2 regions of the Candidatus Villigracilis affinis genome follow, and region 1 is predicted to be linked to the other one. Evidence: a T-box and tRNA genes for the amino acid it is inferred to sense, from the RefSeq annotation. Region 1 holds a T-box; the other holds one or more tRNA genes.

Region 1 (4,400 bases):
GATACGGGCTGGGCTTGATCTCCACATTGCGGATCAATCCCGCCACGAAACGCGGATTGAGTTCGGGGTCGCTGATCTCAATTTCAACCAGATCGGTTATAGGTTGAAGGTTGAAGGTTTAGGTTGAGTGACTTGAACTTTCAACTTTCAACTCTCCGCCCGAGCATCGCCGCCAATTCACGCGCAATCCCAATCACATTGGCATTGCGTGCCATGTTCGGCAGGATGGAAATATCCAGCACGGCATCGCCCAGGTAATCAGCGAGCGGCATGCCCACGGGCGCATCATCGTCGAGGATGATAATGCCGTCGCTTTCTTCGGTGATGCCCAATTCTTTTTCGGAGCAGACCATCGAGTACGAGTCCACGCCGCGGATCTTGGCGCGCTTGAGTGTCATCAGCACCTGACCATCGGCGTGACCGTCATAGAGCGTCGTGCCTTCTTTTGCGTAAGCCACCTTGATGGGCTTCTCCAATTTGCCTGCGCCCTTCAAATGGAAGATGTTTGGCGCGCCTGTGAGAACCACCTGATCCTGCTGACCATCATACAGGTCGAGCAGAGTCAACTTATCAGCATTCGGATGCGCTTTCACTTCACGAATTTCCGCCACGACCAGTTTCTCGCGATCCCAGCCGATGCCGTTGGTCTTGAACTCGTGCTTCTCGCCTTCCTTGTAAACAGGCATGGGCAAGCCGACGTAGAGAATCTCGTCCACTTCCATGCCGGCGAGGGTCAACTTACGGGCAATGTCCTCAACAGACAGTCCGCTCAAATCGATGAAATCTTTTAACCAAGATAAAGGTATTTTCATAATGTAACTCCTTGTGGAGATGAATAGAGAGTAGATGATCAGAGAGTAGTGAAGGGCTAGGTTTCAGAAGTTTCGATGTTGTAGGGTTCGGCTTCTTCACGAACTTTGTGATTTGCACCGGGTTCGTTTTCGCCTTGTTTGCTCTTCTTGAGAAAAGCAATATAGCCATTCAACATTTTTCGATCTCTTCGCCTTCACTTTCCAATTCTTTGTATACCGTTTCGGCGATCAATCCTGCTTCAAAACAGACGATCAAGTGACTGAGAGTTTCTTCCAGAGAGCCGCGGGCGTTGTAACAAAAGCGGACGTTATCCTGGTAATAGAACCGTCCATGTCCTTCAGCAATATTGGCTGAGATGCTTGTTGATGAGCGGCGTATTTGCTGGTTCAGACTCCACTTTTCTTCTTGAGGAAGTAAAGGCAAGACCTGCTTGTAAATTTTTACAGCAAAATCCTTTGCTTTTTCCCAGACTTTCAACCGCTTCAATCCGTCCACGCTCATAACTATTCTCTACTCTCTTTTCTCTAATCTCTTATCACCTAGAATTGTTCCAAAAATCTCACATCGTTACCCCAGAAGTAACGGATGTCGCCGACTTTGTTTCTCAGCATCAACTGACGTTCAGGTCCCATACCCCAGGCGAAGCCAGAGTAGACCTTCGGGTCGTAGCCGCCGTTCATCAACACATTCGGGTGAACCATACCGCAGCCGAGGATTTCAAGCCAGCCCGAATTCTTGCAGACCTGGCAGCCCTTGCCACCGCACACGAAACATTCCACATCTATTTCGGCGGAGGGTTCCGTGAACGGGAAGTACGAAGCACGGAAGCGCAGCCGCGCGCCTTCACCGAACATGCGGCGCACAAAGTCTGCGATCGTGCCTTTCAGATCCGCGAAGGTGATGTTCTTGCCAACCGCGAGTCCTTCCACCTGATTGAACTGCACTTCAGACCGCGCCGTGATCTGCTCATAGCGGAAACACATACCCGGCAGCGCAATGCGGATCGGCGGCGGGTCGCTCGGATTGGTCGCAGCGAATTTACGCATCGCGTGGATTTGTCCCGGCGATGTATGTGTGCGCATCAAAATCGGATTATCACCGCGGTTTTCCGCTTCTACAAAAAACGTATCCTGCATATCGCGCGCAGGGTGATGCAGCGGGAAATTCAGCATCTGAAAATTCATGTCATCGGTTTCCACTTCGCGCGAAGTGAACACCTGAAAACCCATCTCCGCCAAAATCGCCAGCACACGCCGCAACTGCTGTGTGGATGGATGCAGCCGCCCGATATTCTTCGCGCGCCCGGGCAGGGTCACATCCAATTTTTCTTCGGCGAGGGATTTCGCCAACGCGGCATTTTTCACCGCTGCGGCTTTTTCCTCCAAAGCGGCTTCCAGCGCCACCTTCACACGGTTCGCCGCCGCGCCGACAACGGGTCGCTCTTCCTTTGAGAGTTTGCCCAAGCTGGAAAAGACTCCCATCAATTCCGAACTGCGACCCAAGTGGGTCACGCGCCATGCCTCAACAGCGGCGGGATCATCCACAACAGCCAGTGACTCCAATGCGGCTTTTTCGATTTCGTTTAATTTGTCTTGCATATATGCCTCCAAAACTAGATGGTAGAGATTAGAGAATGGAGACTAGTAACTACTCATCTACTCTCTATTCGTCTACTCCCTGCTCTTTACAAACAAAAACCTCCCGTCCACAATGGGACGGGAGGAGAAGTTTCCCGTGGTACCACCCAAATTCACCATCCTGTTTAGGACGATGCGCTTTGCGCTGACTAACATCAGCCTCTCCGCTAACGTGGAGAATACGGTTCAGACTACTAGAATTCATTCACCTGAACGGCTCAAGAGGGAACTTCAACTGATTTTCGTCGGGTGCAATTTCACCGCTTGCTTTGCACGTCTCTGGCAACTTCCGTCAGTTTACTTTCCTCTGTCACAGCCTTTTTGATTGGTTGCCCGTAATTATCTGCGGAATCAGGCTTCTGTCAAGTGCGGGCGGGTGGACTTGTAAAGACTCATGAAGAACAGGATAAATCCCAGCGGGGTGGTGATGAGATACAGAATCCAGTTTGTCTGCCATTGCAGGTTGAGCGATAGGGCAAGCGCATACAAGATGACATTTACAACAGGCAGTGTAAACAGGCTGAGAAATTTCCAGGCGGGGATCGGGGCTGCGAATTGATCGAGCAGTGACCCATCGCTTTCTTTTTTGAGAAAATTTCTCAAGCCGAAATAGACCAGTCCAAGCAGAATGGGTAGGATGATGACGGCGATGGGGGCGGCGGGTACAGTGACAAAAATAAAATAGAGGACAAACAGCGACGAGATCAGGATTGTCACCCAGCGTTTGGGTTGAAACGGCGCGGATGCGCTCCAGTTTGCCAGCCAATATGCAATGATGACCAGGGTGGTTGTGACGAATGAGAATTTCGCGTACTCTGCAATAGACGCGACTCCTCCATCGGGCTCAAGCCACCAGTTGATCGCCCAAAGGGCCGAACATGCCCCGATGATGGCGGCCAGTTTCAAGGTCGAGAAAGAGGCGTTGGTTGATAATGATCGTTGAATCGCGTACCATCCGATCCAGACCGTGATGGGTGCGTGCCACGCGAGTCCAGTAAATGAGATCGAGAGGGGCAGCATTTCGTAGGTCGTTTGCACGATGAGACCTTCAGCCAGCCAGCCGAATGCCGCACCCGCAAGAAACAGCGGCCAGATGGATTTGATCTTGAATTGCGCAACGAGGACGAGAAAGATGTAGGCCATGAGCGAGTAGGCGATCCATGCGCTGACCCAACCTTTGAGTGTGTCTTCGGGGCGGATGCGCGCCCAAAAAAGATGCTCTGAAAAAAAGACGAAGATGTAACCTGTGGCAAGAACGAGCAGGATGTTTTTGAATGTCTTCATGGAATCAATACAGATTCCGCATGGGAAAAGTTGCTGATTAAAAAAATAATCAGGTCGCCCTGAGCGTAGCAATGGCCTTGATTTCAGCCCTTGCTCTTGGATCAGCGTGCGTAACATCAGTTCTTAAAACGAACTCACCCTCAGAAGATCAATTCTGGGATGAGTTCGTTTTAGCGAAGATACAAAGGGAGGTTTACGGACAACTGATCTTGTATTTTGTTTCGGCAACTTTCCCGTTGGGTGTAACCGTGATCAGTTTTACCCAGAAATCTCCTGCGGCGGGGCTGGGAGTGAAATTGGCGTCAACTTTTTTCGTGTCGGCTTTATCGAATTCCAAAGTGTAGGTTCCCATGGAGCCGCCTTGTTGGGTTTCGAAATACCAATCCACTTTAGTTGGGCCGTTGACGGTGATGCTGCCGTTGATCTTGATCGGCTGCAGTGGACCAAGACAACCCGGCAGGTTGATATCCTTCGGGTCAACTTTTACGTCGACCCCGGTCACAGAAGCGTTTGGTGACTTGATCACTGGGAGATTCGCGAGATTGCCCGCGGTCACCGTCACACTGGCCGAGATCCAGCAGGGATTACCGGGGTCTTCGGGAACAGTAACATACCACCAGGTTGCGTCTCCGTTCTTGCCCTGTATTGTTGCGTTTTGACCGACGA
Region 2 (4,400 bases), on a different contig from region 1:
ACGGCTCAGGTTTTACGAAATTTATTGATCCGGCAGATGCTGAAATAGTCAAGTAGTCTGCATCTAAAAGCTGGATGCTGCCGCCGTCTGATGGAATCACTTTAATGAGTTGATCAAGAATGGATTGTAGAACCTGATCGAGGTCCAGTGATGATGCGGCTATACGGATCAGGTCCAGTATCGCTGTTTCGCGTTGACGTTGAATCTGTTCTGCTCTAGTGAGGCGAAGCTTCTCAATTGCGGTTCCCAAGCCACCAGCGATTGTATTGAGCAGACGTTCATCCTGTTCATCAAAGGCATTAATCTGTTTGCTTTCTACATTAAAAACACCAATGATCCGTTCATTTACTCGAAATGGGGTGCATATTTCCGATTTTATACTTGATAATATTTCAATGTAATCTGGATCTTGTGTGATGTCGTTAATGCGGATGGATCTGCCGGTCCGCACTGCTCTCCCTGTAATTCCACCTGTAATCGGGTAGCCGTTTTTCCATTTGGAAATATCAGCACCTACATAAGATGGGTGAGGGGTTAGCATGGTTCCCTGTTCGTTCAAAAGTAAAATTCCGCATACGTCCGTGTATATGCTGGCAGTAATCCTTGTCACTTGTTCAATAATGTCATTTTCCGAGTTGCTCTGTGTGCCCGCCATGGTCGTTGCCCGCAGGATGGTCAATTCCTTTAATTGGCGCTCAAGCAAGATCTCTGCTTGTTTTCGAACCGTAATATCCTGTGCAATAGCGATAATTACATCCTGTCCGAAATAAGTTCCCTTGTTTAAGGTGATGATTTTAGGAAATATCTGGCCGTTGCTTCTTATTCCCCAGAATTCGAATTCTTGCGGCTCCCCGTTAAAAGTGTGTTCGATCCTTTTGACGAGATTTGTCAGATCGTTTTTATCGGGTGCACTCAATACCTCTGGTGTTTTTCCAATAAAAAACTCCCGTGGATAACCGTACATCTTCATTGCGCCGTCATTAACATCAAGGAATCTTCCTTCTTTATCCTGAATGTAAATGGCTTGGGTCACGCTATTGAATAGTTCACGGTAGCTGACCTCGTTTTCCTTCATTACCCTTTCTGAGTTTTTTTGCTCTGTAATATCCAGAAGAGTGCCTTGCCAGAAGAGGGGATTTCCACCCTCGTCTTTAATGATCGAAGCATCTTCTTTGATCCAGACATAATGACCGTCACGATGACGTAATCTATATTCAATGCGAAACGGCTCTCCAGTCTCGTCCGTTCGGATATCCTCGGCAATGACGCGTTCGCGGTCATCCGGGTGAAGTGAGTTTTCCCACATGTCTTCACCAGCTGCCCACTCTTCCGGACTATAGCCAAGTAGCTCCTTGAGCCGCGGGCTCATATATCGAGTGGATTGGGAATCATTGAATATGTCCATGAAAATGACTGCTGGTAGTTTTTCAACCAAGGTGCGATAGCGCTCTTCAGCTTCGCGTATTGCGTTTTCGGCATTTTTTTGCTTTGTAATATCTGTGACGAAACCCTCGTAATACAATATTTTTCCGTTAATACCCTTTACAGCACGGGCATTTGTGGAGGTCCAGATTATGCTTCCATCTTTTCGCAGGTTTTTTGCGTCGAACTTTTCCACATATCCTTGCTGGGTCAGTGCTTCTGTGAATTCGCGGCGACTCTCCATCGATAGGTGAATTTGTGTGCTGATGTTACTGATTTGTTCGATCATTTCTTCAGGCGTTTCATAACCAAACAGTGCCGCCATGGCAGTATTAACATTAATGAATTTCCCTTCAGGGGAGGATCTGAAAATCCCTTCTGTTGTGGATTCAAACAAGTCTGAAAAATTTTGTTCTGCAGTTTGTAGGATGTTTTTTCTGTTCTTTAGCAGGATAAATAAAACGAGAGCAGTAATGAGAACGAAAAACCAACCTTTATATGATTGAACGATGGATAGTTGATATGGGTCGGTGAATAAAAAAGCAACTATTCGGTCGGAAAGTAGAATCCATAAGGCCCCTATGATGGCATAGGTAAGGGAGATACTTAATGCAGATGATGATCGTGAATTCTTCATGATCTGTTCAGGTTTTTTTCCTCTATTTGATTATAGACTTTTTTCATGGATTTTTCATAAGAAAAGTGAAACAAAAAAAGCAAATCATTTATGATTTGCTTTTGAAGAGGCGTCGAGGGGATTTGAACCCCTGATGAGGATTTTGCAGACCCTTGCCTTACCACTTGGCCACGACGCCATATTATTGAATGAGAAATATTGATTGAATGTTGCTAATCACCATTCTCTTTTATTGAGCGGGCGATGGGATTCGAACCCACGACCTTCTCCTTGGCAAGGAGACGTACTACCACTGTACTACGCCCGCATTTCTTGGCTAAACTTCAGCCAGAGTGCCGAGACCCAGGATCGGACTGGGGACACCACGATTTTCAGTCGTGTGCTCTACCAACTGAGCTATCTCGGCAAAACCATCTTTTGTAAAGCGGTCGTGATTTTACACGTACTTATAGAGATTGTCAAGAAAAGCATGCGAATTCGTTTGAATGATATTCAATATCAAATGTAGCTTGACTTTTTATATTCGTTTCGATATAATGTTAGGTCGCTGTCCAAGTGGGACAGTTAAAATCGTTTTATAACCCAGCCACAAGTCAGGAGAGAAGAATGGCATCTTCTTTGCCCCAAAAAACCTACGCACGTATTCCAGTAAAGTTAGAGCTCCCCAACTTAATAGAAGTACAACTTGATTCGTTTGAAAGACTCAAGAAGGAAGGGTTGAACGATCTTTTTCATGAGATCTCTCCCATTGAGTCTTATAACAAAGGAATGAAGTTGTTCTTCCCAAGCAGAGGCCCTGAGTCGCAGCAGTGGGGACTCAAGTATTGGTTTGGCGAGCCCAAACATGGGATTGAGGAATGTGTCGAACGTGATTTGACATATGCCAGCCCATTGTATGTCTCTGTCTTGTTAGCTGGCCCGGATGTTCCGGAGCCGATCAAACAGGATATTTTCCTCGGTGACTTTCCTGAGATGACTGATAAAGGCACGTTCATTGTAAATGGCACTGAACGCGTCGTAGTTTCCCAGTTGATCCGCTCTCCTGGTGTGTATTTTGAAGCACCTGCGGACCGTGCAACCGGCCGTCCTTTGGCCATGGCGAAATTGATCCCGGATCGCGGCGCGTGGATGGAGTTTGAAACACGTAAGTCCGACTATATCATCTTGAAATTCAACCGCAAACGCACGGTTCCAATTACCGTTTTCCTGCGTGCTCTTGCTGCCGTGGATGATGGGCTGAAAGATTCCCCCATCAAATTCGGTACAGATGAAGAGATTCTTTCCATATTCAAGGATGTGGATAACAACCCTGAGCGTATGTTCATTGCGTCTTCGCTCAAGCAGGAACCTGATTGGAGTCAGTACAATCAGACCATCCCTAATGCCGCATTGATTGAGTTTTTCAAAAAGATGCGCCCCGGCGACCCTGCAACACTCGATAATGCCCGTCAGTTTCTCGAGGAGCAGTTATTTGACCAACGCCATTACGACCTTGAACGCGTGGGCCGTTATAAGTTGAATCAAAAACTCGACTTGAATATTCCGATCCCGCATCGTACGGTTTCGAAAAATGACGTGATTCGTTTGATTCGCCGTATGATTCAGATCAATAATGGTGCGGAGCGCCCTGACGATATTGACCATTTGGGCAATCGCCGCGTCAAGACAGTAGGGGAGTTGATCCAGAACAAGTTGAGAATCGGCTTGCGACGTATGGAACGTGTGATTAAAGAGCGCATGTCCATTCGTGATCAGGAACAGCTTTCTCCTGTGACCTTGGTCAATATTCGCCCCGTGGTTGCCGCGTTGCGTGAATTCTTCGGCTCATCACAACTTTCACAGTTCATGGATCAGACCAACCCGTTGGCTGAGTTGCGTCACAAGAGAACTTTGTCCGCGTTGGGTCCGGGTGGTCTTCGCCGTGAACGTGCTGGTTTCGACGTGCGCGATGTTCACCACTCCCACTACGGACGTATCTGCCCGATCGAGACCCCTGAAGGTCCAAACATTGGTCTTATTGGTCGTTTGGCTTCCTTTGCCCGTGTAAATGAATATGGCTTCATTGAAACACCGTATCGCAGAGTGTACAAATCTTTCAAGGCTGATGATGAACGCCTGGAAGGCCGTACTTTGCGTGAAGATGTTTACGACCCCAAGACCGAGGAGTTGCTCTTCAAGTCTGGGACTTCGGTTGATTCCAAGGCCATGAAGAAGCTCGCCAAGATCGGCGGAGATGTCAGCGTGATTCCGTTTGTTTCTGACGAAATCGCTTACCTTTCTGCAGACGCTGAAGATAAATATACAATTGCTCAGGCAAATGCTCAATTAACGGAGAGCAAAG

The links. The T-box of region 1 lies ahead of pheS (phenylalanine--tRNA ligase subunit alpha). A T-box ahead of a tRNA ligase gene usually reads a tRNA of that ligase, here a tRNA-Phe.
Region 2: it encodes a tRNA-Phe, which carries the amino acid that the T-box ahead of pheS (phenylalanine--tRNA ligase subunit alpha) is inferred to sense. The anticodon was not compared.

What each region holds. Positions count from the first base shown of each region.
Region 1 is NZ_JADJKT010000027.1:132,929-137,328, forward strand. Features, by position in the region: gene IPI86_RS13075 (phenylalanine--tRNA ligase subunit beta) at 1-46, opposite strand, end outside; gene IPI86_RS13080 (hypothetical protein) at 141-812, opposite strand; gene IPI86_RS13085 (four helix bundle protein) at 982-1,314, opposite strand; gene pheS (phenylalanine--tRNA ligase subunit alpha) at 1,353-2,411, opposite strand; T-box leader at 2,522-2,773, opposite strand; gene IPI86_RS13095 (hypothetical protein) at 2,802-3,734, opposite strand; gene IPI86_RS13100 (hypothetical protein) at 3,928-4,400, opposite strand, start outside.
Region 2 is NZ_JADJKT010000007.1:91,339-95,738, reverse strand. Features, by position in the region: gene IPI86_RS05270 (GAF domain-containing protein) at 1-2,059, opposite strand, end outside; tRNA gene IPI86_RS05265 (tRNA-Cys) at 2,167-2,237, opposite strand; tRNA gene IPI86_RS05260 (tRNA-Gly) at 2,295-2,366, opposite strand; tRNA gene IPI86_RS05255 (tRNA-Phe) at 2,393-2,465, opposite strand; gene IPI86_RS05250 (DNA-directed RNA polymerase subunit beta) at 2,666-4,400, shown strand, end outside.